DNA from 2 places in the Sporosarcina sp. NCCP-2331 genome. Region 1 is predicted to be linked to the other one. Evidence: a T-box and tRNA genes for the amino acid it is inferred to sense, from the RefSeq annotation. Region 1 holds a T-box; the other holds one or more tRNA genes.
What was found. A T-box is a leader RNA that pairs with one kind of tRNA and senses whether it is charged. The one in region 1 lies ahead of leuS (leucine--tRNA ligase), so its partner is inferred to be a tRNA-Leu.
Positions count from the first base shown of each region.

Region 2: it encodes a tRNA-Leu, which carries the amino acid that the T-box ahead of leuS (leucine--tRNA ligase) is inferred to sense. The anticodon was not compared.

Region 1 is NZ_BRCD01000005.1:76,722-87,346, reverse strand. Features, by position in the region: gene NCCP2331_RS04515 (nuclease-related domain-containing protein) at 1-726, opposite strand, end outside; gene dat (D-amino-acid transaminase) at 710-1,597, opposite strand; gene NCCP2331_RS04505 (DeoR family transcriptional regulator) at 1,968-2,189, shown strand; gene NCCP2331_RS04500 (pseudouridine synthase) at 2,235-2,966, opposite strand; gene NCCP2331_RS04495 (putative polysaccharide biosynthesis protein) at 2,970-4,586, opposite strand; gene NCCP2331_RS04490 (BaiN/RdsA family NAD(P)/FAD-dependent oxidoreductase) at 4,715-5,971, shown strand; gene NCCP2331_RS04485 (hypothetical protein) at 5,993-6,145, shown strand; gene leuS (leucine--tRNA ligase) at 6,188-8,602, opposite strand; T-box leader at 8,647-8,863, opposite strand; gene mnmL (tRNA modification radical SAM protein MnmL/YtqA) at 9,009-9,968, shown strand; gene mnmM (tRNA 5-(aminomethyl)-2-thiouridylate-methyltransferase MnmM) at 9,965-10,567, shown strand; gene NCCP2331_RS04465 (SDR family NAD(P)-dependent oxidoreductase) at 10,620-10,625, opposite strand, start outside.
Region 2 is NZ_BRCD01000048.1:1,460-12,084, forward strand. Features, by position in the region: gene NCCP2331_RS17430 (MFS transporter) at 1-867, shown strand, start outside; gene NCCP2331_RS17435 (MFS transporter) at 1,231-2,466, opposite strand; gene NCCP2331_RS17440 (class II histone deacetylase) at 2,788-3,915, opposite strand; gene NCCP2331_RS17445 (response regulator transcription factor) at 4,390-5,136, shown strand; gene NCCP2331_RS17450 (MFS transporter) at 5,222-5,797, shown strand; gene NCCP2331_RS17455 (Lrp/AsnC family transcriptional regulator) at 5,875-6,315, opposite strand; gene NCCP2331_RS17460 (cysteine hydrolase family protein) at 6,438-6,983, shown strand; tRNA gene NCCP2331_RS17465 (tRNA-Leu) at 8,794-8,874, opposite strand; tRNA gene NCCP2331_RS17470 (tRNA-Cys) at 8,901-8,974, opposite strand; tRNA gene NCCP2331_RS17475 (tRNA-Gly) at 8,982-9,056, opposite strand; tRNA gene NCCP2331_RS17480 (tRNA-Gln) at 9,065-9,136, opposite strand; tRNA gene NCCP2331_RS17485 (tRNA-His) at 9,144-9,219, opposite strand; tRNA gene NCCP2331_RS17490 (tRNA-His) at 9,263-9,338, opposite strand; tRNA gene NCCP2331_RS17495 (tRNA-Trp) at 9,374-9,444, opposite strand; tRNA gene NCCP2331_RS17500 (tRNA-Tyr) at 9,448-9,532, opposite strand; tRNA gene NCCP2331_RS17505 (tRNA-Thr) at 9,541-9,613, opposite strand; tRNA gene NCCP2331_RS17510 (tRNA-Phe) at 9,628-9,703, opposite strand; tRNA gene NCCP2331_RS17515 (tRNA-Asp) at 9,759-9,834, opposite strand; tRNA gene NCCP2331_RS17520 (tRNA-Met) at 9,837-9,911, opposite strand; tRNA gene NCCP2331_RS17525 (tRNA-Val) at 10,045-10,120, opposite strand; tRNA gene NCCP2331_RS17530 (tRNA-Glu) at 10,295-10,369, opposite strand; tRNA gene NCCP2331_RS17535 (tRNA-Ser) at 10,399-10,490, opposite strand; tRNA gene NCCP2331_RS17540 (tRNA-Asn) at 10,495-10,569, opposite strand; rRNA gene rrf (5S ribosomal RNA) at 10,616-10,625, opposite strand, start outside.

The DNA of each region.
Region 1 (10,625 bases):
CACATTCGCTGCTTTAAAGAAGGAAGATGCCACTTTCTCCATCCGGTTCAAAGCGATGGTGGGATTCAGCACTTTAATCTCCTGCTCGCCAATTTTCTTCAGCCAGAACCGGTCACTGCTGCCGATATAAGCGGCCATCCGTTCGTCTTCCAGTACAGTAATACAGTAACAGGCAGTCGGCGTCAGCAAAATGACGTCCAGTTCCATGGGCGCTTTATTGACTTTGACGATTGGATAATAGAAGAGCAGGAAACTGTCCGGCAATCGCAGGGTAAGCTGCTTCAATAACGTGTCCGTAAAATATTTCGGATCCACTCGCGAACGGTCATACAGCGTAGAACTCGCCCATTTTAACTGGAATTGAAAGAGCTGGTCTTTATAAGAATTTTTCAGCTTTTCCATACTGTTGGGACGCTCATCTATGGCTGCTTGAAATGCCAAGTCCGTTTCCGCACCTTCGTCTTCCCCTCTCGTCGTTTCCTCTTCCTCCAGCTCTTCATCACGGTGCTTCCTCCACTTCTTGAACAGCTGGGAATACCATTTATTCTCTTCACGCACATCTTCTTGTTCTTCTGGTTGATTTTCGAATAAATCCACACCATGCTCCCATTGGTTTCTGATCCGATTCCATTGATAGCGTTTCAAACGAATGAACTGCGTAGGATAGCGGGACAAATCATTTTCATAACGGGAAACATAATCCACAAGTTTAACTAGCTGGGCCATTTGCATCTCTTTCTTGAGCCTGTCCAGCTGCAACCAGCACTGGAATTTGTGCTTCAAACATTTCCTGCAGCTGTTTTGTGATCATTCCTGGTACACCTTTTCCAACAGTCCGGCCGTCGATGGTTACCACCGGTGTAATCTCAGCATTTGTTGAGGTAAAAAAGAATTCATCCATCGAGCAGGCTTCTTCTAACGTAAATTCTTTTTCCACTGCCGGTAATGAAAGCTCCGAAGCGAGACGAAGAACGACACGGCGGGTAATCCCATTCAAGATGAAATGGTTTGCCGGGTGCGTGTACAGTACGCCTTCTTTTATCCCAAAAACATTCGATGCGGATCCTTCACGTACGATGCCGTCACGGACAAATAAAGCTTCCTGACATCCAGATTCCACCGCTTCCTGCTTTGCCAATACATTCCCTAGCAAATTTAAACTTTTGATATCGCAGCGGAGCCAGCGCATGTCCTCTACTGACTTCATTGCCGCACCTGCTGCGAGCTGTTCAACCGGTCTCGGATTTTCCACCGTATAACCTGTTACAACCGGCGGCATGTTCTGATCCGGGAACTGATGCGCACGAGGTGCAACTCCGCGAGTTACTTGCAAATAAATATGCCCTGTCGATAATTCATTTTTCTGCTGAAGCTCTTCCGTAATTTCAATTAGCTGTTCCAATGTATAAGGCAGGCTCATTTTAATTTTCGCGGCACTTTCAATCAGCCGCTCCAGATGTTCATTCGCCGTATAGAGCATGCCATCGTATACTTTTATCACTTCATAGACACCGTCACCAAATGCATAGCCGCGATCGTTTATGGAAAGATTCATTTGTTCTTCCTGCAGATATTCTCCGTCTTTAAAAAAGATCATACAACCGTCACCTCTTCTGTTATGAAAGCTCAACAGTAAAAAACTCTGTATTCATTCCGTCGATTGCAGAAGAAGATCCTTCTGCTGAATTCAGATGTACACACTGCCAGTTTCCTCTTTATCTATTTTCACATGTTTAGCTGATAAAATAAAGGAAAACTATCTTAAAATGCTCAGTCGGTAGAAAAGCAAAAATATGTGCGATTTATCCGAAAATACGTTATAATTATATTGTCAGAACATTTAACTTACTATTCTGGCATAACTAATGAAGAGGAGCAGGTCAGGGAGAGTAATCTCAGAGAATCACCCAAGCTTCTTAATTGAAGGATTGGCGTGAAAATATGAAGATGAAGGAGTGGTTTCTTTAATGAACCCAGCTACCGATCGCATGTTAATTCGTATCAAAGATGTCTATTTGTTCATTCGGGATAACGGAAAGGTTACTACAGAAGCCGTCGCGGAGGAATTTAATATTTCTCAGCGCACAGCTCAGCGTGATCTCAACGTTTTGGAGTACAACGAATTGATCAAGAACTCAGTCCGTGGCGAATGGACGACGACTTCCAAGAAAGTGAAATTACCTTCCTGACTCCGCATCCGATAGAAGCTTCAACAAAAGGCTGACGCAATCGCATCAGCCTTTTTGCTTGGAGCTATCCAGTTTCATTAGTTGCTGCAATTCTTCTTCTGTCAACTCCCTGAATTCTCCGAGCTTCAAGTTCTCATCAAGTTCAAGAGGTCCCATTGTCAGCCGTTTCAAATATACGACGGTCTTCCCTACTGCCTCGAACATCCTTTTTACCTGATGAAACTTTCCTTCCGTAATCGTCAGTTCAATTTCAGAAAACTCGTCCGAATGAATGATCTTCAATATTCCCGGCTTCGTTTCATACCCGTCATCCAGTGTGACGCCCTGCAGGAAAGCTTCTGTGTCTTCATCAGTGACCCGCCCGTCTATTTTTGCAAAATACGTTTTCGGCACCCCCTTTTTCGGCGACAATAAACTGTGTGCCAGCTGACCGTCATTTGTCAGCAGCAGCAAGCCTTCTGTATCTTTGTCCAGACGTCCAACCGGGAACGGTTCAAAGTGGCGCTCTTCATTTCCGAGAAGGTCCACTACCGTACGGTCACGATGATCTTCAGTAGCAGACAGCACGCTGGGCGGTTTATGCATCATTAAATAAATATGCTTTTTATAGATGACTTCTTCACCGAGCAATGAAACGGCATCTTTCTCAGGATCTACATGTTGCGCGGGATCTTTCACCGCCTCCCCGTTGACGCGGATCATGCCTTTTTTCAGTATCTGACGCACTTCTTTTCGGGAGCCGTATCCCATATTTGATAATAGTTTATCCAGTCTCATTCGTTACCCTCCCATTCCGAAGCGCTGCGCTATGCGTGTCAATCGTTCTCCGAATAATCTTTGCGCAAGTCCCGACTTGAATGCGAGGAATCCGTAGATTACCATGCCGACACCCGTGCCGATCAGAACATAGAGAAGCGCCTGCCAGCGACCGACCGGTACATGCAGAGCATTCAGTCCTTTGCTTGTCAGCCAGACGCCCGCAAACATAATCGCATTGAAAATCAAAATCAGAATCACACGTCTGATCACCATCTGGGATTTATAGTTCAGCACCTTTTTGATGACCAATAAATTGATGCCGACAGCTGTCGCATAACCAATCGCAGTAGCTAAAATCGCACCGTTCGTCTCGAATACTTTAATTAACGGGATGTTAATAATCATCTTGATAAATAATCCTAGCAATGCAGAGAAGACAATCCATTTATGATAGTCAATTCCCTGTAAAATCGCCGCTGTCACTGTAAACATGGCAAACAGGATCGCGACAGGTGCATAGGCTGCCAGTATATTAGCTCCTGAAACATCGAATTTGTACAAGAACTGATATATTTCCGTATTCAGAACGATGAGTCCTGTAACCATGGGAATCGTCAGGAATAACATAATCTGATAGGTCTGATCGAGCGAACGGGTAATTCCCTGCTGATCATTTTTCGCGTAATAGCTCGTAATAATAGAAATTAATGCCATTGAAAAACCTGTCGCAACCATGACTGGAATCATAACAACCTTATGCGTCAAGAAGTTCAATTTTCCTAAAAGCATGTCACTGACACTGGATAGTCCGATTGATTTCATCGCATCATTGAAAGTCACCATATCGACGAACTGATACAGCGGATTAATCGTACCGACTAAAACGAACGGCAGTGCATAGGTCAGAATTTCCTTATATATCTGTTTCAGCGGAAGTGATCCGGCCGGCGGACTATTCGTCAATAAATAATTGAATTCATCGCGGTATTTCTTCCAATAGTGATATAAGCTCCAGAGCCCTGCAATCGCACCGATGAATGCAGCAAACACGGCAAACTTCACAGCAATGTTCGGAGATAATCCGAGTACATTTACCACGACAAATGTCCCCGCCAAGACGAAGACGATCCGAATAATCTGTTCAATCAATTGCGAGACGGAAGTCGGTTCGAACTTTTGATACCCCTGCATGAATCCGCGGCTGATGCTGAGCAAAGGAACTGCAAGCAAGGCAAAACTGACCCAGCGGATGACCGATGCAATATCTTCCACTGTGAAAATTTGTTCCTCGTCTTTTATGACAAGTCCTGCAATCGGTCCTGCTAAAGCAAACAATGCAAAGAACGTCAGCAAACCGGTCAGAGACATGAGCAGCATGCCCGATTTCATTAATTTCCGTCCGGTCGCATAATCGCCGAGCGCATTATATTTTGAAACGAATTTTGAGATGGCAAGCGGCGCTCCCGAAACAGCGACAGCAAGTGCCAGATTATAAGGTATGTATGCATACTGATAGAGATTGACACTTTCATCCCCGACCATCGCATAAAACGGGATGACATAAAGCAATCCAAGTGCCTTCGACAAAAATAAGCCAATTGTTAATATGGCGGTGCCTTTAAGTAGATTCGATGCCATGTTTGATTCCTTCCATTTCTTAAGAGATACTTATACAGTTTACCCCTCGGCACGTCTTTGTACAATCTTTAACTGACAGCAACTTGGTGTATAATGAAAATCAAAACGAATGAAAGCGTGGTTCTACTATGTATGATGTAATCGTGATCGGCGGCGGGCCGTCCGGCTTAATGGCTTCCATTGCAGCTGCTGAACAGCATAAGCGGGTGCTGCTTCTTGAAAAAGGACGAAAGCTCGGCAATAAATTGGCAATTTCCGGCGGCGGACGATGTAATGTCACCAATCGGCTGTCCCAGGAAGAAATCATTAAGAATATCCCGGGAAACGGCAAATTTTTATTCGGACCATTCTCTGTATTCAATAACCAGGACATTATCCAGTATTTTGAGGGACTCGGTGTTCCGTTAAAAGAAGAAGATCACGGCCGGATGTTTCCTGTCTCCAATAAATCCAAAGATGTGGTCAATGCCTTATTGGATCAAATGGATTCACTCGGTGTGGAAGTCCGTCTGGAAAACCGTGTGCAAAAACTTTTGATGGATGATGAAAAAATTCTCGGCGTGCGATTGGAAAACGGCGAAGACGTGCGCGCCCGTGCAGTTGTGGTGGCAGTCGGCGGCAAAGCAGTACCCCAGACCGGCAGTACAGGTGACGGCTATCCATGGGCTGAGCGTGCCGGCCATACGGTGACGACACTTTATCCGACAGAAGTTCCTTTATTGTCCAGAGAGCCTTTTATCGTTTCGAAAGAACTGCAGGGCCTGGCGCTGCGCGATGTCAGTGTGTCTGTGCTGAATAAAAAAGGCAAAACACTCGTGACGCATCAAATGGACATGCTCTTCACTCATTTCGGCCTAAGCGGTCCGGCAATTCTCCGCTGCAGTCAATATGTCGTCAAGGAACAGATGAAAAATGGCAGACAGCCTGTTCTTCTGCAAATCGACTCTGTACCGGATCAGCATGAAGAGCAGCTTGTCCAGTCTATAGCCAAACTTGTAAAAGAAGAATCTAAAAAACAAGTGAAGACTTCATTAAAAGGACTCGTCCCTGAACGCTGGCTATTATTTTTACTTACTAAATCTGAAATTGGCGAAACGGAAATCGGAGCAGATATTTCTCGCGAAGCGATTCGAGGACTTGCCCGCCTGTTGAAAAACTTCCCTGTTCACATCACAGGCACACAGCCTATTGAAAAAGCATTCGTTACGGGCGGCGGTGTGTCCGTGAAAGAAATCGAGCCGAAAACAATGGCATCACGAAAAAAAACCGGTCTCTTCTTTTGCGGAGAGATTTTGGATATCCACGGCTACACAGGCGGCTACAATATAACAGCCGCACTCGTTACCGGCAGATTAGCCGGGATGAATGCCGGGAAGGCAGAATGAAATTTCGGGACCTATGATCACTTGAATGTGAGTTATGAGCGGCAACAGGGCTGCTATGATCACACAGCCGGCACCAATGATCTCCTGCCGGGACGATATGAGCGGCTGGACACAGAGTATGAGCGCCTGCCCGCAATTCATGATCATCTGCCCGCCATCCGCACAATAAAATAAGCCGTCCGGAGATTTCACATCTCCGGACGGCTATTATTTTATTTATCCAGCGACAATATTGACCAAACGTCCAGGAATCGCAATAATTTTCTTCAATTCCTTGCCGTCCATCCACTGCTTGACATCTTCATTTTCCAACGCAGCTTGTTCCAGCTCTTCCTTCGTGCTGTCTTTCGCTATCGTAATCTTCGCACGGATTTTACCGTTGATCTGAACTGCCACTTCAACTGTGTCATCCGTTAATTTCGTCTCATCATATGTTGGCCACTGTGCATAGACAGCAGTTTCTGTATGGCCAAGCTTCGCCCACAGTTCTTCTGATAAGTGGGGCGTGATTGGTGAAATCAGCAAAATAAATCCTTCGATATAGGATTTCGGCAATTTATCTGCTTTATAGCATTCATTGATGAAGACCATCATCTGAGAGATCGCTGTATTATTGCGCATCGATTCGAAGTCTTCCGTTACCTTCTTGACAGTCTGGTTATACACTTTTTCAAGCGGTCCACCAGTGTCATCTGTTAATTTGTCTGTCATCGTACCGTCTTCGTTAACCAATAAACGCCAGATGCGGTCCAGGAATCGGCGGGATCCGTCCAGACCATTTGTCGACCATTCTTTCGAAGCGTCAAGCGGCCCCATAAACATCTCATATAGGCGCAATGTATCTGCACCATGTGAATGAACGATATCATCCGGATTGATGACATTACCGAGGGACTTCGACATTTTCACATGTCCTTCCCCTAAGATCATTCCCTGGTTGAATAGTTTCTGGAACGGCTCTTTCGTCTGGACCACGCCGATATCATACAATACCTTATGCCAGAAACGTGCATATAATAAATGCAGCACCGCGTGCTCTGCTCCGCCTACATAGATATCGACCGGCAGCCAGCGTTTTGCCAGTTCCGGATCTACCAATGCTTCCTCATTATGAGGATCGATGTAGCGTAAGTAATACCAGCAGCTTCCTGCCCATTGCGGCATCGTATTCGTTTCGCGGCGGCCCTTCATTCCTGTTTTCGGGTCTACTACATTGATCCATTCCGTAATATTCGCAAGCGGTGATTCACCTGTTCCGCTCGGCTTAATATTATCCGTCACCGGCAGCATTAGCGGCAAATCAGATTCCTCTACCGTTGTCATTGTACCGTCTTCCCAATGAATGATTGGAATCGGCTCGCCCCAATAACGCTGGCGGGAGAACAGCCAGTCGCGCAGACGATACGTAATTTTACGTTCTCCGGTGCCCTGTTCTTCAAACCATTCAATTGATTGCTTGATTGCTTCTTCTTTATCCAGCCCGTTCAGGAATTCAGAATTCACATGCTCCCCTTCACCTGCATAAGCTTCCTCTTCAATATTGCCGCCTGAAACGACTTCAATAATTGGCAAGTCAAATGTTTTTGCAAATTCATAATCACGCTCGTCATGCGCAGGAACCGCCATGATTGCCCCAGTACCGTAAGATGCCAATACATAATCTGCAATCCAAATCGGCATTTTCACACCGCTTGCCGGGTTCACCGCATATGCCCCGGTAAATACGCCGGTTTTATTTTTTGCCAAGTCCGTACGTTCCAAATCACTCTTCGATTTCACTTGGTCTATATACTGTTCGACAGCTTCGCGCTGGTCGTCAGTCGTAATCTTCTGTACTAATTTATGCTCTGGCGCCAAAACTGCATACGTCGCGCCGAAAATGGTATCCGGACGTGTCGTGAACGCTTCAAATGAAAGATCAGTATCAGCAATCTCAAATTTGAGCTGTGCACCTTCCGAACGGCCGATCCAGTTGCGCTGCATGTCTTTTAAGCTTTCAGGCCAGTCCAGCTCATCTAAATCTTCGAGTAAACGATCAGCATATTCCGTAATACGCAATACCCACTGACGCATCGGGCGGCGTTCGACAGGATGATTCCCGCGTTCAGACAAACCATCAATTACTTCTTCATTTGCCAGAACCGTCCCTAACGCAGGACACCAGTTGACCGGCACTTCATCCACATACGCAAGTCCCTTATTATACAGCTGAATAAAAATCCACTGAGTCCACTTATAATAGCTTGGATCAGTCGTGTTGATTTCACGGTCCCAATCATAAGAAAAACCTAATTCCTGCATTTGACGCTTGAAAGTTGCAATGTTTTTCGCTGTAAATTCAGCCGGATCATTTCCTGTGTCGATTGCATACTGCTCTGCTGGAAGACCAAAGGCATCCCAGCCCATTGGATGCAGCACGTTATAGCCTTGCTTGCGTTTGAATGCACTTAGAATATCCGTTGCAATATAGCCCAGCGGATGACCCACGTGAAGACCCGCTCCAGACGGATACGGAAACATGTCCAATGCATAAAACTTCGGTTTTGACGGATCATCCGTCATTTTATACGTCTTATTTTCGTTCCAATACTTCTGCCACTTTTCTTCAATCTGTGCATGATTATAGCTCATCTGAAAATTCCTCCAATTCAAATAAAAAAGCCTCCGCCCCTGTCATAAGGGACGAAAGCCATATAGATTCCCGCGGTACCACCCAAATTGACGGTTGAATCCGTCCAACTTGAATCCTTAACGCGGAATACGGTATCAGTTACATCAATTCACCAATACAGGCTCCCAGGCGAGTTCGTTCTTCGTTTATACAGACTTGCACTGACCGTCTGCTCCCTGAAAATAAACGATAGAAGTACTATTCCTGATCCAAACCTTCATTATTTTCTTCAGTTTACCCGAAACATCGTTTGAATACAAGCCTTCCCTGTCGCTTTCTGACGTATACATGCGGATTGTTAAGATTGTCATATGATGCAGATGCTGATTCCATGGTACAATGTTTTTGGTAAAGGAGCTGGAAACAATGAACACATCAACATTTCCGTTCCCTAGTGAAGGGAAACGGTACCATACATGGTCACGTCATTTAAAAGATACATTCGGATGCAAAATTGCGAAAGTCGCGTTGGACGCCGGTTTTGACTGTCCAAACCGTGACGGTACGGTGGCGCATGGCGGCTGCACATTTTGCAGCGTCGCAGGTTCCGGCGATTTTGCTGGAGACCGCGTCGATCCAATCAGCGTACAATTTGCGGAAATCAAGGAACGTTCGCAGCGCAAATGGAAAGACGCGAAGTACATGGCATATTTCCAGGCCTACACTAATACACATGCCCCCCTTCCTGTACTGAAGGAAAAGTTCGAAGCGGCCCTGGCACAGGAAGGCGTCGTTGCACTTTCCATAGCAACCCGTCCGGACTGTCTTCCCGACGACGTTGTCGAATATTTGGCTGAGCTGAATGAACGTACTTATTTATGGGTGGAACTTGGATTGCAGACTGTCCATGAATCTACGGGCAAATTAATTAACCGCGCACATGACTTTGCCTGCTATCAAGAGGGTGTTGATAAGCTGCGAAAGCACGGTATCCGTATATGCAGCCATATCATCAACGGCCTGCCGGGCGAAACGGAAGAAATGATGATGGAAACCGCACAGGCTGTTGCAAAGCTGGACGTGCAGGGAATTAAAATTCATTTGCTTCATTTACTAAAAGGCACGCCAATGGTGAAACAGTATGAAAAAGGCAAGCTGGAATTCTTGACGAAAGAGGCATATATCAATTTGGTCGTTGATCAACTGGAGATCATGCCTCCTGAGATGATTGTGCATCGGATTACCGGAGACGGACCTATCGATATGTTGATCGGACCGATGTGGAGTGTAACGAAGTGGGAAGTTTTGAACGGTATTGATGCGGAGCTGGAAAGACGGAACAGCTGGCAGGGTAAACATTATCTTCAAGAGGTGACAATCGATTGACAGACATTATTTTGCACCGTGTCCTGCCTATTTCAAAGCGGCTCATATCTGAACGGGTGCAGTCAGGAGAAACGGTAGTCGATGCGACTGCGGGTAATGGAAACGATACATTATTTTTGGCCGAACTGGTAGGAGAAAACGGCCATGTGATCGCTTTTGATATTCAACAGAAGGCGCTTGATGCAACAAAGCAGCATCTTGGCGAGTTGGCAGGTCGCACCCGGCTGATTCTGGACAGTCATGCAATTGTCCGGGAATATGTGGATGGAGAAATTGGCGGAGCGATGTTCAATTTGGGATATTTGCCATACAGTGAAGACGAGAGCATCATTACCACTCCTTCTTCCACTATTGCTGCGCTCGATGCTCTGCTTGGCTTGCTGAAAAAATCCGGTATCATTACAATCACCGTGTATGACGGTCATGATGGCGGCAGTGAAGAGCGTGATGCGCTGCTTGCATATATCCGGACGCTGCATCAGGGAGATGTACATGCAATCCGCTATGAATTGCTGAATCAGCGCAGAAACCCTCCGTTTTTGATTGCTATGGAGAAAATGAGGGATTTTACGGAAGTGCGTAAAGTGGCTGATGAATAAATGAAAGCCCGTGAAACTGCTTAATTCAGCAATCACGGGCTTTTTGAGATTATTATGT
Region 2 (10,625 bases), on a different contig from region 1:
GGTGTAGGTGCTGCCTTCATTATGCCAGCTGTTGTTACGTATATTGCCGATAAAACGACGCTAGCAAATCGTGCAAAAGCATTAGGCTACCAATCGGCTGCGATTAGTTTAGGGTTTATCATTGGACCAGGAGTTGGTGGATTTATTGCAGAGTTTGGGATACGCGCACCGTTCTTTTTTGCTACTGTCATTTCATTAATTACTGCCATTGTTATTTTCTTTGTATTAGACGATTCAATTTCAACAGAGCAGCTAGAAAAAAATCGTGCAACTGCTGTACGACCAGCGTTTACTCAGGAGTTTAAAAAATCTTTTCAGCCACAGTACTTCACACCACTACTAGTCGTGTTCGTACTAGCGTTTGGACTTGCCGTTTATGAAATGATGTTTGCCTTATTCGTCGATGAAAAACTTGGCTTTACGATCCGTGAAATTTCGGTCATTATTACAGTCGGCTCAATCGCTGGGGTTGTCGCTCAAATTTTATTCTTTGACAAGATGGTCAATTTAATTGGCGAACGAATGCTGATTAATTTAACCTTATTATCTTCTGCTATTTTTATCTTTATTTCGATTTTAATAAACGGTTACTGGACGATGATTGTCGTTACGAGCATTGTATTCTTCTCAGGTGATATTTTACGCCCTGCTGTGACAACCTTTTTATCAAAAATTGCTGGGGAAAACCAAGGGTATATTGCGGGTATGAACTCTGCTTACACTAGCTTAGGTATCATAATAGGACCGATTATTGGCGGTATTTTATTTGATATCAACATCGATATGCCGTATGTATTTGCCGCAGTTGTGCTCGGCATCGCATTTGTTATTTCAAGTACAAAATTAAAGAAGCCTCACCTGAATTAAACCTACTTAAAAATTCACTATCTCATTAGATAGTGAATTTTTATGTTATGTCCAAATTAGTGCGAAGTACACTTTCACATAAAATATGTACTTTCATTTTATTGAATCATACAAAAAAGCCTCCTGTATAAGCAATGTCACACCAATAGCTGTGCACACTAATTATACAAAAGGTATGTATTGGTAAAAAATTCACAGATGGTACATTTCACTGGCCGTAATCATTTTTTCATATAGCAGTCAACCGATGAATCAGAGTAAGAAATACGAAAGGAATAGCGCCTTTTTCAATTTAGACTCACTTAAGAGATTTAAAAACGTAAATTTTCCAGTTTCTCTTTAATAGGAGGAGCACAACAGATTTCATGCTGTTTTTTTAACTTCAGCTGTTACTTTCTTACCCGTCTCATCCATAAGCATGATTGCGATAATGCTTACAATTAATGGTACAAGGAAAATGACCATTACAATCTGCATCGACATTCCGAGATCAAGTAATCCTTGGAGAACTATAGGAATGAAGAAAGCTAATAACCAAGCCGCCGCAAAGACGAGTGCCATCGCTGTGCCAACAAAAGAAGGTTCATTCGAAATATCTAAAATCTTAACTGCGTAGTATACATTAAAACCAGCGAAACCTATTCCAAATATTATCGTGAATGCTATAATAGCATTAGAGTTGTCAATGCAATATACCCCTAACGCACCAACGATCATTAAAATAATGAAAGATATAGCAAGGAGTTTTTTGCGTTTCAAGACTATCATGATTGCACCGGAGATAATACTGCTTATAACCGCTACTATTGTCATCATACCAGTCACATTAGCAGCATCTGCTTCACTGTAACTATGTACAATCTGAAGGTATGCGGCCTCATATTCTAGAAATGCATTTCCACCTACCGCAAATCCAGCTACACTGATTGTTAGCAAAATGATAGTTTTGTTCTTAATGACCCGTAAAATATTACTTTTTTCACTCCTACCTTCTGCTTGTTCTACAGCATCGTCTTTTCCACTACGTTTCGGATCTCTGGCAAATAGTATATAAATAACGCAAAGAACTGCCATAAAGATTCCATAAACACCGAAAACTGCTTGCCAATTATTCACAAAAGAAAGGATTGGTAGGGTAATGTAGAAAGTCGCCGCCACCCCAAGATAATCGAGCGCAGAACGTGCACCCATCCAAGCAGCATGCTGTCGTTGTGGAAACCACTGCGCGATGACAACAGGAGCAAGAGGAACAAATATACCCCAAGAAACACCAACGATAACTCTTCCGAGTAGGTGCAGTGCAAAGCTGTCTCCTGAAAAGAAAGCCATCATACTACCAATTGCTGCCAAGGCTAATGAAATAACCGCAGTCCACTTAGCACCAATTTTATTTATAATAACACTTCCAACTAAAGCAAAAACAGCAACTACCAAGAATATGATACTTATTAGCATCCCAACCTGGCCTAAATTCCAATTTGACGTCTCAACTATTGTAAGCATAACTGGTGCGGGTGCCATGAGTAAGAGGCTGTACATAAATGTCATAAACATGACAAGTATACCATTTAAATAACTTAAAAACGTTGCTTTTTGCATTCTTGTACCCCCATGATATTAATGTTTTCTATAACAACATTATCAATATTGTAAAATCTGTCTATAACAGTTTCATTTCTAAATTAATTACAATTACCCCATCACTAACATTGCAAATAAAGAGTGGATATTCTGAATATATTTCTTAAGGTTCTAAATCAAAGTAATTAATTGATAGGAACCATCTCGCAAACCAAAATTTTTTTAGAAAATAAACGAATCTGATTTGAAAAATTCAAATCGGATTCGTCTTTAGTGAATAAGAATACATTTGTTCATTTAATAACTATTATCCTTTACAATAACATCGTTTAGATAAGCTCATTTCATAGAATAAGTAAACCATCTTTGAAATGTTTGTTTGACCTCTTCGATTACCTTCTCTTCACTTTCCTTAATTTCTATCGGTAAAATATTAGCTGAATCTAAAAATGGATCCTCGGTGACAGCTGTCCTGATACCACTCATCTCCTCAATAATTGCCAATGTACAAAATGGAGCATAAGCAGGGTTATAGCCACCTTCCTGACTAAAGAGGATTTTCCCACCACAAAGTTCTTCTGCTAAATCTACGACAATTTTTGTGAAATTGCGATATCCATCTGAAGTTACTCTCATTCTTCCAATCGGGTCAAAAATACTTGAATCCTGACCTGCTGATATTAATATAAGTTCTGGTTGAAACTTCCTGAAAACTGGCTCAACAATTTCTTTAAACGCAGCCGTATACCCTGCGTTTCCAGTCCCGGCTGGAAAAGGAATATTAATATTATAACCTTCTCCACTCCCTTTTCCGGTATCTTGAACATGCCCCCCATTATATGTGAATTGTTCCTGATGAATAGAGACGAACAAAACGCCGTCATCTTCATAAAAAATATCTTCGGTGCCATTTCCATGATGAGCATCCCAATCAATGATCGCTATTCTCTCTAATCCATACCTTTGACGGGCATACTCTGCACCAATTGCAATATTGTTAAATAGGCATAACCCCATACCAGCATTCCGTGTTGCATGATGACCCGGTGGACGACTTAAAACATAGGCATTATCCACTTCATCATTCATCACAGAGTCGATCCCACTCATCACACCACCTGCTGAAAGAGCTGCAATCTCAAACGTGCCTCGATCAATAAATGCCTCAGGATCAATTGCTCCTCCATCATTATCACTCAGATGTTTCACCTTTTGAATATAAGCTGAATCATGACACATTTCGAGCTCATTAATTGTCGCCATCTTCGGTTTAATTTTAGTTAGTTCTTTCATGATCTCTGTACGCTCGAGCAAATTTAAAGTTCTTTTTTTCGTTTTCGGTCCATCCATATGTTCATCCGGTTCGATAAACTCTCCTGAAACAAAAAATGCCGCCGTCTCAACATTTTGCCAAACATTATGCGTAAAGTATCTTTCATCTGTTACTAGACCAGTTCTTCTTTTCATTCTTACTCTCCCCTTTTCTTATGTTTGTCTTACAAATTATTTAATTATTTAATTCTTAAATGCTGAAAATTAATTTGTTCACTTACGTGTATCTCTTCACTCCTTTCAAAACTACTTGTAATCGCTTTCATGAAAGCTGACGATAAATTTATTATAAATGAACAGATAAGAGAAACATATTACCCAGACAGGCCATATTTTATATTCAATTAATCTAGGTAAGGAAATTTCCAATCTTCAACTTTGCAAAAATATGCAAGATACGATATTTGACTTATCATAAGAGTCTGATAAAGTATTGACAAAGAAAGCATCTTCTCTAAGGCTTGGTGCACTACCTATATTAACCTAAGAACAGAGGGGTTTTTGTTTTTTTGATAAATATTTGAATCCAATTTCAAGTACAAAATAAGGTTAGTACATCTACCAACTCTGAAACTGGAGAGTAATTTAACATGAAGGGAGAGAAAGGATATGGTGTATCATTCTTTAAATGATCAAAATTACGAAAAAACACTTTATTTAATGGATGAGCTATCAAAAACTACTAGCAGAAATTTTCGCGAAGATGTACTGTTATCAATTAAACATATATTTGGGTTCAATCAATCAATTTTTTGGCTCTTTGATGGAGAAAATAAATTACACGATCCCTATAGTTTGAGTATAGATGCATCAATCACCAGTAATTACTTAAATCATTATTTGGATATGGATCATTTTGCTCCACACAAGCTTTCACAGATGATTCCTAGGCAACGAGTTATCAACACTTTTGATATTATAACGAAAGAAAAGCTTGAAAACAGTATTATTTATCATGAATACTTGAAGAAATATGGATTCGACAGCTTTACAGCTATCTTTCTAGTAAACGGTAATAAATTAGTCGGGGTATTAGATTTAATTTTCGCTAATAAAGAAGAAGTACCAACTAAAAGTGAATTGATGTATATGGAAATACTTTCTAGATTTTTAGTCCAAAAAATGGACAAACATGTGACTGTCATCGAGGGCACTGGCGATCGTGCGAGCAATCCTTTGACCGCCCGTGAGAAAGAAGTGTTACTGCTCATAAAACAAGGATATCCCAATAAAGAAATTGCCGAAACTCTTTTCATTAGCGTGAACACAGTAAAAAAACATATACAAAGCCTTTACCAAAAATTCGAGGTAAACAATCGGACACAACTCAGTTTTAAACTTACTTCAAATTTTTAGAAATCACTTGAGATTAAATATATGTCAGGTCCTTTACACTAGGCAGCTACAAAAAAATCGTGCATCCGCTGTATGACCAGCGTTTATGCAGGAGTTTAAAAAATCTTTTCAACCACAGTACTTCACCCCACTACTGGTCGTGTTTGTACTAGCGTTTGGACTGGCCGTTTATGAAATGATGTTTGCCTTATTCGTCGATGAAAAACTTGGCTTTACGATCCGTGATATTTCGGTCATTATTACAGTCGGCTCAATCGCTGGGGTTGTTGCTCAAATTTTATTCTTTGATAAGCTGGTCAAAGTATTTGGAGAACGAATGCTCATTAATTTAACCCTACTGTCATCCGCTATTTTTATCTTTATTTCGATTTTAATAGACGGTTACTGGACGATGATTGCCATTACGTGCATTGTATTCTTCTCAGGTGATATTTTACGCCCTGCTGTGACAACCTTTTTATCAAAAATTGCTGGGGAAAACCAAGGGTATATTGCGGGTATGAACTCTGCTTACACTAGCTTAGGTATCATAATAGGACCGATTATTGGCGGTATTTTATTTGATATCAATATCGATATGCCTTATGTATTTGCCGCAATTGTGCTTAGCATTGCATTTGTGGTTTCAAGTACAAAATTAAAGAAGCCTCACTTCAAATAAACCTACTTAAAAATTCACTATCCCACTAGATAGTGAATTTTCATTTTATAATCAAATCACTGACCTTAATCATTTTATTATCTCGCATTCAGCGAATGTTGTTGTTTAATCTCCTTTATAGATAAATGTACACTATAATTCCCATATTCAAGAATTTTATCTAGAAAGAGATTCAATTGTTCTTGAGAGCACACTTTTACTTTTATATGGTAACAGCCTTCTCCCGACACCCGATGAACTTCCATCACTTCTTTTCGATCATTCATTAATCGAATAAACGAATCATGGTCTGTTGTTTTCATATAAAAAATAATAAACGCTGTATAAGAAAGACCTAACTTCGTTTCATCCACTAAAAGAGAGTAAGCTTTAATGATACTATTTTCCTCAAGTTTTTTTATTCGATTCCCTACTGCTTGTCCCGTCATATGAATTTGTTCGCCTAAGTCTTTCCATTGGATGCGTGAATTATCGGACAGTAACCGAAGGATTTGAAGATCAATGTTATCAAGTTCCATAATACATTCCTTTCACCATGAAATTTTTTGAGCTAAAAGCGTTTCGCCAACCTATCGATAAATATCAATAGACGAGATATGATTATAGTGTACCAAAATACATTCAATGAGGTGGAGAAATAATGAGCACAGCGCTAATTATTGTAGATATTCAAAATGACTATTTTTCTAACGGTAAGATGGAATTAGTTAATCCAGATAAAGCCGCGGCTAATGCTGCTAAAGTTCTTGAATGGTTTAGACAAAACAATAAAGAGAATATTTTTCACGTTCAACATATCGCAGCTGATCCAGCAATGGGATTCTTCCTTCCAGATACAGAAGGTGCCGAAATACATGAAACCGTTAAACCTTTGGATAACGAAAGCATTATCATCAAACATTTCCCTAACAGCTTTTTACAGACTGATTTGGAAAGCAAATTAAGAGAAAATGGCGTAACCAAGGTAGTAGTTGTAGGCATGATGACACATATGTGTATTGATGCCACAGTCAGAGCTGCAGTGGATCTAGGCTTTGAAACTACACTTATTGAAGATGCATGTGCGACACTCGACTTAGCTTATGAGGGTAAGGTCGTTCCAGCTGAACAGGTTCATTATGCGTTTGTCGGTGCAGTTAACGGTATGTATTGTGCTGTAACTTCAACTGAAGATTTCCTGCAATAAGAACCACGATCTTAAATATAATAGGTATTTGGGAATCCGCTTATTTCCAAATGCCTTTTTATTTTATCGTTTTTCGGAAACTATCAACGGATTATTATGTGGAAAACCATCTTATTTAGTATGATTTATTCAGTAACATTACCTTTTACTACTTCATCTAATTTTCCTTATTCTGGATTAATCACTAAGCCGTAGACAGGTGTTCCCTTTGTAAGTAGGGTGCTCCTTAATCATATTCACGCTATCTTTTACATTTTCAAAACCTGTTAGCCATTCAATATTAATTCACGCAAACTCTAATGTATCAAATGTTTGTTTAGAAACGCTCTTTCTTGCATTTTCTTAATTGTTTCCACTGAACTTATATTGTTTTACCGCACCCATGATGCCCAATTACACAAACCTCAGTTACTTTTAGTTCATACAATGCTGTAACCGAGCACTATAAAACATCCTTAAAGATATGTTTTTTAAAATTCTTTCGGCATCCCCTCTATATTCTTCCGAGATAATTCGCTAATGTTTTTGCTTATTATATAGTAGGGGTTTTTTATGATGTTTTTGCATTTAACTATCCTGTATCTTTTTCATAGCCATGAAATGCAGGTAAAAATAAAATAGATTTCATGGATGACTGGTCGTCCTTCAGTAACTAATGAAAGGGATACATAGTATGACGCCGGCTGTCATGGTAGATAAGGCTCATCTATTGGATCGAAAGATGTTGGTCGAGGTCCGCTTCCTTTTGAATTTTAAGTTGGATGCGCAAAGCCCGATGGCCCTCATTATGGTCGGCCAAAGTGAAATTTGAGACAAGCTGTTTAGTCCAAAATAGAAATACATAATTTTGAAAAGGAAAAGTACATAACGCTGCAAAGTAGGTTTTAATAAAAAAAGGCTTGCCGGCCTCTTCAAACTTCTCCACTGTATTGGTATCGAATCAAAACCAATGGAGGTTGAAAGGAGTGCTGACAATACCTAAAATTAATTGTATCAAACTAATAAGAAATAAGACATCCAGAAAAGTAAAATTAACATGGACAGTCAAAGCGAAAAGAGCAGAAGAAAAGCACCTCAACTATAACAATAGTCAGGCTCTCTTTAAAGAGCTTTCCAGTCGTTTGGACAAGGGAATGGGTTACTTGTATTGGGGTTGGGTTTATCCACTGGTATGCATTCTGTGAAATGGTAGGACTAACGAGGATGGACTTCAATTTTGAAGACGTTACAATAAATATATAGAAAAAACTTGGGATTACGCAAAGAACTCACCTGGAGGTTTCAGCACTCCGAAAAATGAAGAGTCGATTCGAGTTATAAAAGTAAATAAATTTACGATGTATTTATTCAAACGATTATTTGAAATGACATCTATAAACATTCATCAGCTAGTTTTTTTATTCCAGCATCAAAATATAAAGTTATAAGTAATGCCAATTTGAATAAGTTATTGGATAAATTTTTAGACTTACTAAAAATAATGAAAATTAATTTACACTGATTGCGCCATCCCCATGCCAGCATCTTTTATACCAAAAAGTATCAATGAACACATGGCAAACGACTCGGACATAAAGACTTCAAAACGACTTGGAAAATCTACTCACACATTCTAGATGAAATAAGAGAAGAGGATGAAGATGAACTGTTTCAATCTTTGATAAGATGGCTGTGAAGAATTTGTGTGATCTTTTTCAAAACACATAGAATTCTATCGTATTCAACCAAAATAAAAAGCATCTACAACATTGTTAAACAATGTTGTAGATGCTTCAGGCCTTTCTTAAATTAACAGGAAAAGACCAGTAGATACCCGAGGCCGGACTTGAACCGGCACGCCTCGCGGCATCGCATTTTGAGTGCGACGTGTCTGCCATTCCACCACTCGGGCAAGATTCTAAAATAAATTATAAAATTTGGAGGCGGCAACCGGAATTGAACCGGTGATAAGGGTGTTGCAGACCCTTGCCTTACCGCTTGGCTATGCCGCCGCTGTAATGGAGCGGAAGACGGGATTCGAACCCGCGACCCCGACCTTGGCAAGGTCGTATTCTACCACTGAACTACTTCCGCGTATCTAACTGGGGTAGCTGGATTCGAACCAACGAGTGACGGAGTCAAAGTCCGTTGCCTTACCGCTTGGCTATACCCCAAAAAATATGGGGCGGACGAGGGGAATTGAACCCCCGAGTGTCGGAATCACAATCCGATGCGTTAACCACTTCGCCACGCCCGCCATAGTATTAGTAATTATATTATAGAACTAATGAAAATATTCATGGGGCGGACGAGGGGAATTGAACCCCCGAATGTCGGAATCACAATCCGATGCGTTAACCACTTCGCCACGCCCGCCATATTTTTATTAGTAGGTATATCTAGTAAAGCTACAGGGGCAGTAGGAATCGAACCCACACCAAAGGTTTTGGAGACCTCTATTCTACCGTTGAACTATGCCCCTAAATGGTGGTGGGGGACGGATTCGAACCGCCGAACCCGGAGGGAGCGGATTTACAGTCCGCCGCGTTTAGCCACTTCGCTACCCCACCAGTAAGGATGCCGGCGAAAGGACTTGAACCCTCAACCTACTGATTACAAGTCAGTTGCTCTACCAATTGAGCTACACCGGCATATTAAATTAAAATGGTGGCTCAGGACGGAATCGAACCGCCGACACAAGGATTTTCAGTCCTTTGCTCTACCGACTGAGCTACTGAGCCACATTTGCTATGTTTAAGAACTTCGCTTAATACAAAGCGTATGTAAAAAAATAAATGGCGGTCCCGACGGGAATCGAACCCGCGATCTCCTGCGTGACAGGCAGGCATGTTAACCGCTACACCACGGGACCATTGGTTGCGGGGGCAGGATTTGAACCTGCGACCTTTGGGTTATGAGCCCAACGAGCTACCACTGCTCCACCCCGCGATAATATTAATGCTTACTATGCATTTTCTTCTACGCATCCAGTATAAGGGACACCTTACGCTTCGCTGTCGGTGTTACTCGCATTCTTCGTAATGCTCGTTGCTCCACCCCGCGATAATGCTATTCAGAAAAATGGTGGAGGATGACGGGCTCGAACCGCCGACCCCCTGCTTGTAAGGCAGGTGCTCTCCCAGCTGAGCTAATCCTCCTGGGTAAAATTGCGATAAGCTTCGCATTACTGCGTTAGCTGCAATCGCTCAATCAGTCACGTACTTAGGTACGCTCCCTCTTTCTCTCAATTGCTTTCTTGTAATGCTCGCTTCTCCCAATTTTACAGAAGCTGCGATAAGCTTTGCATTACGTGAGTAATAATTGTCTTGAAATGGTGACCCCTACGGGATTCGAACCCGTGATACCGCCGTGAAAGGGCGGTGTCTTAACCGCTTGACCAAGGGGCCGTGCAATAATGTATATGAGAGTGTAAATCTGGCGGAGAGCAAGGGATTCGAACCCTTGAGGCAGCGCAAACCGCCTACACGATTTCCAATCGTGCTCCTTCGGCCACTCGGACAGCTCTCCAATTTGGCTCCGCAGGTAAGACTCGAACTTACGACCGATCGGTTAACAGCCGATTGCTCTACCACTGAGCTACTGCGGAATAATTATAATTGGTTTGTGGCACAAGGTTTACAGCTTGTGTTACAGACTAGCGAC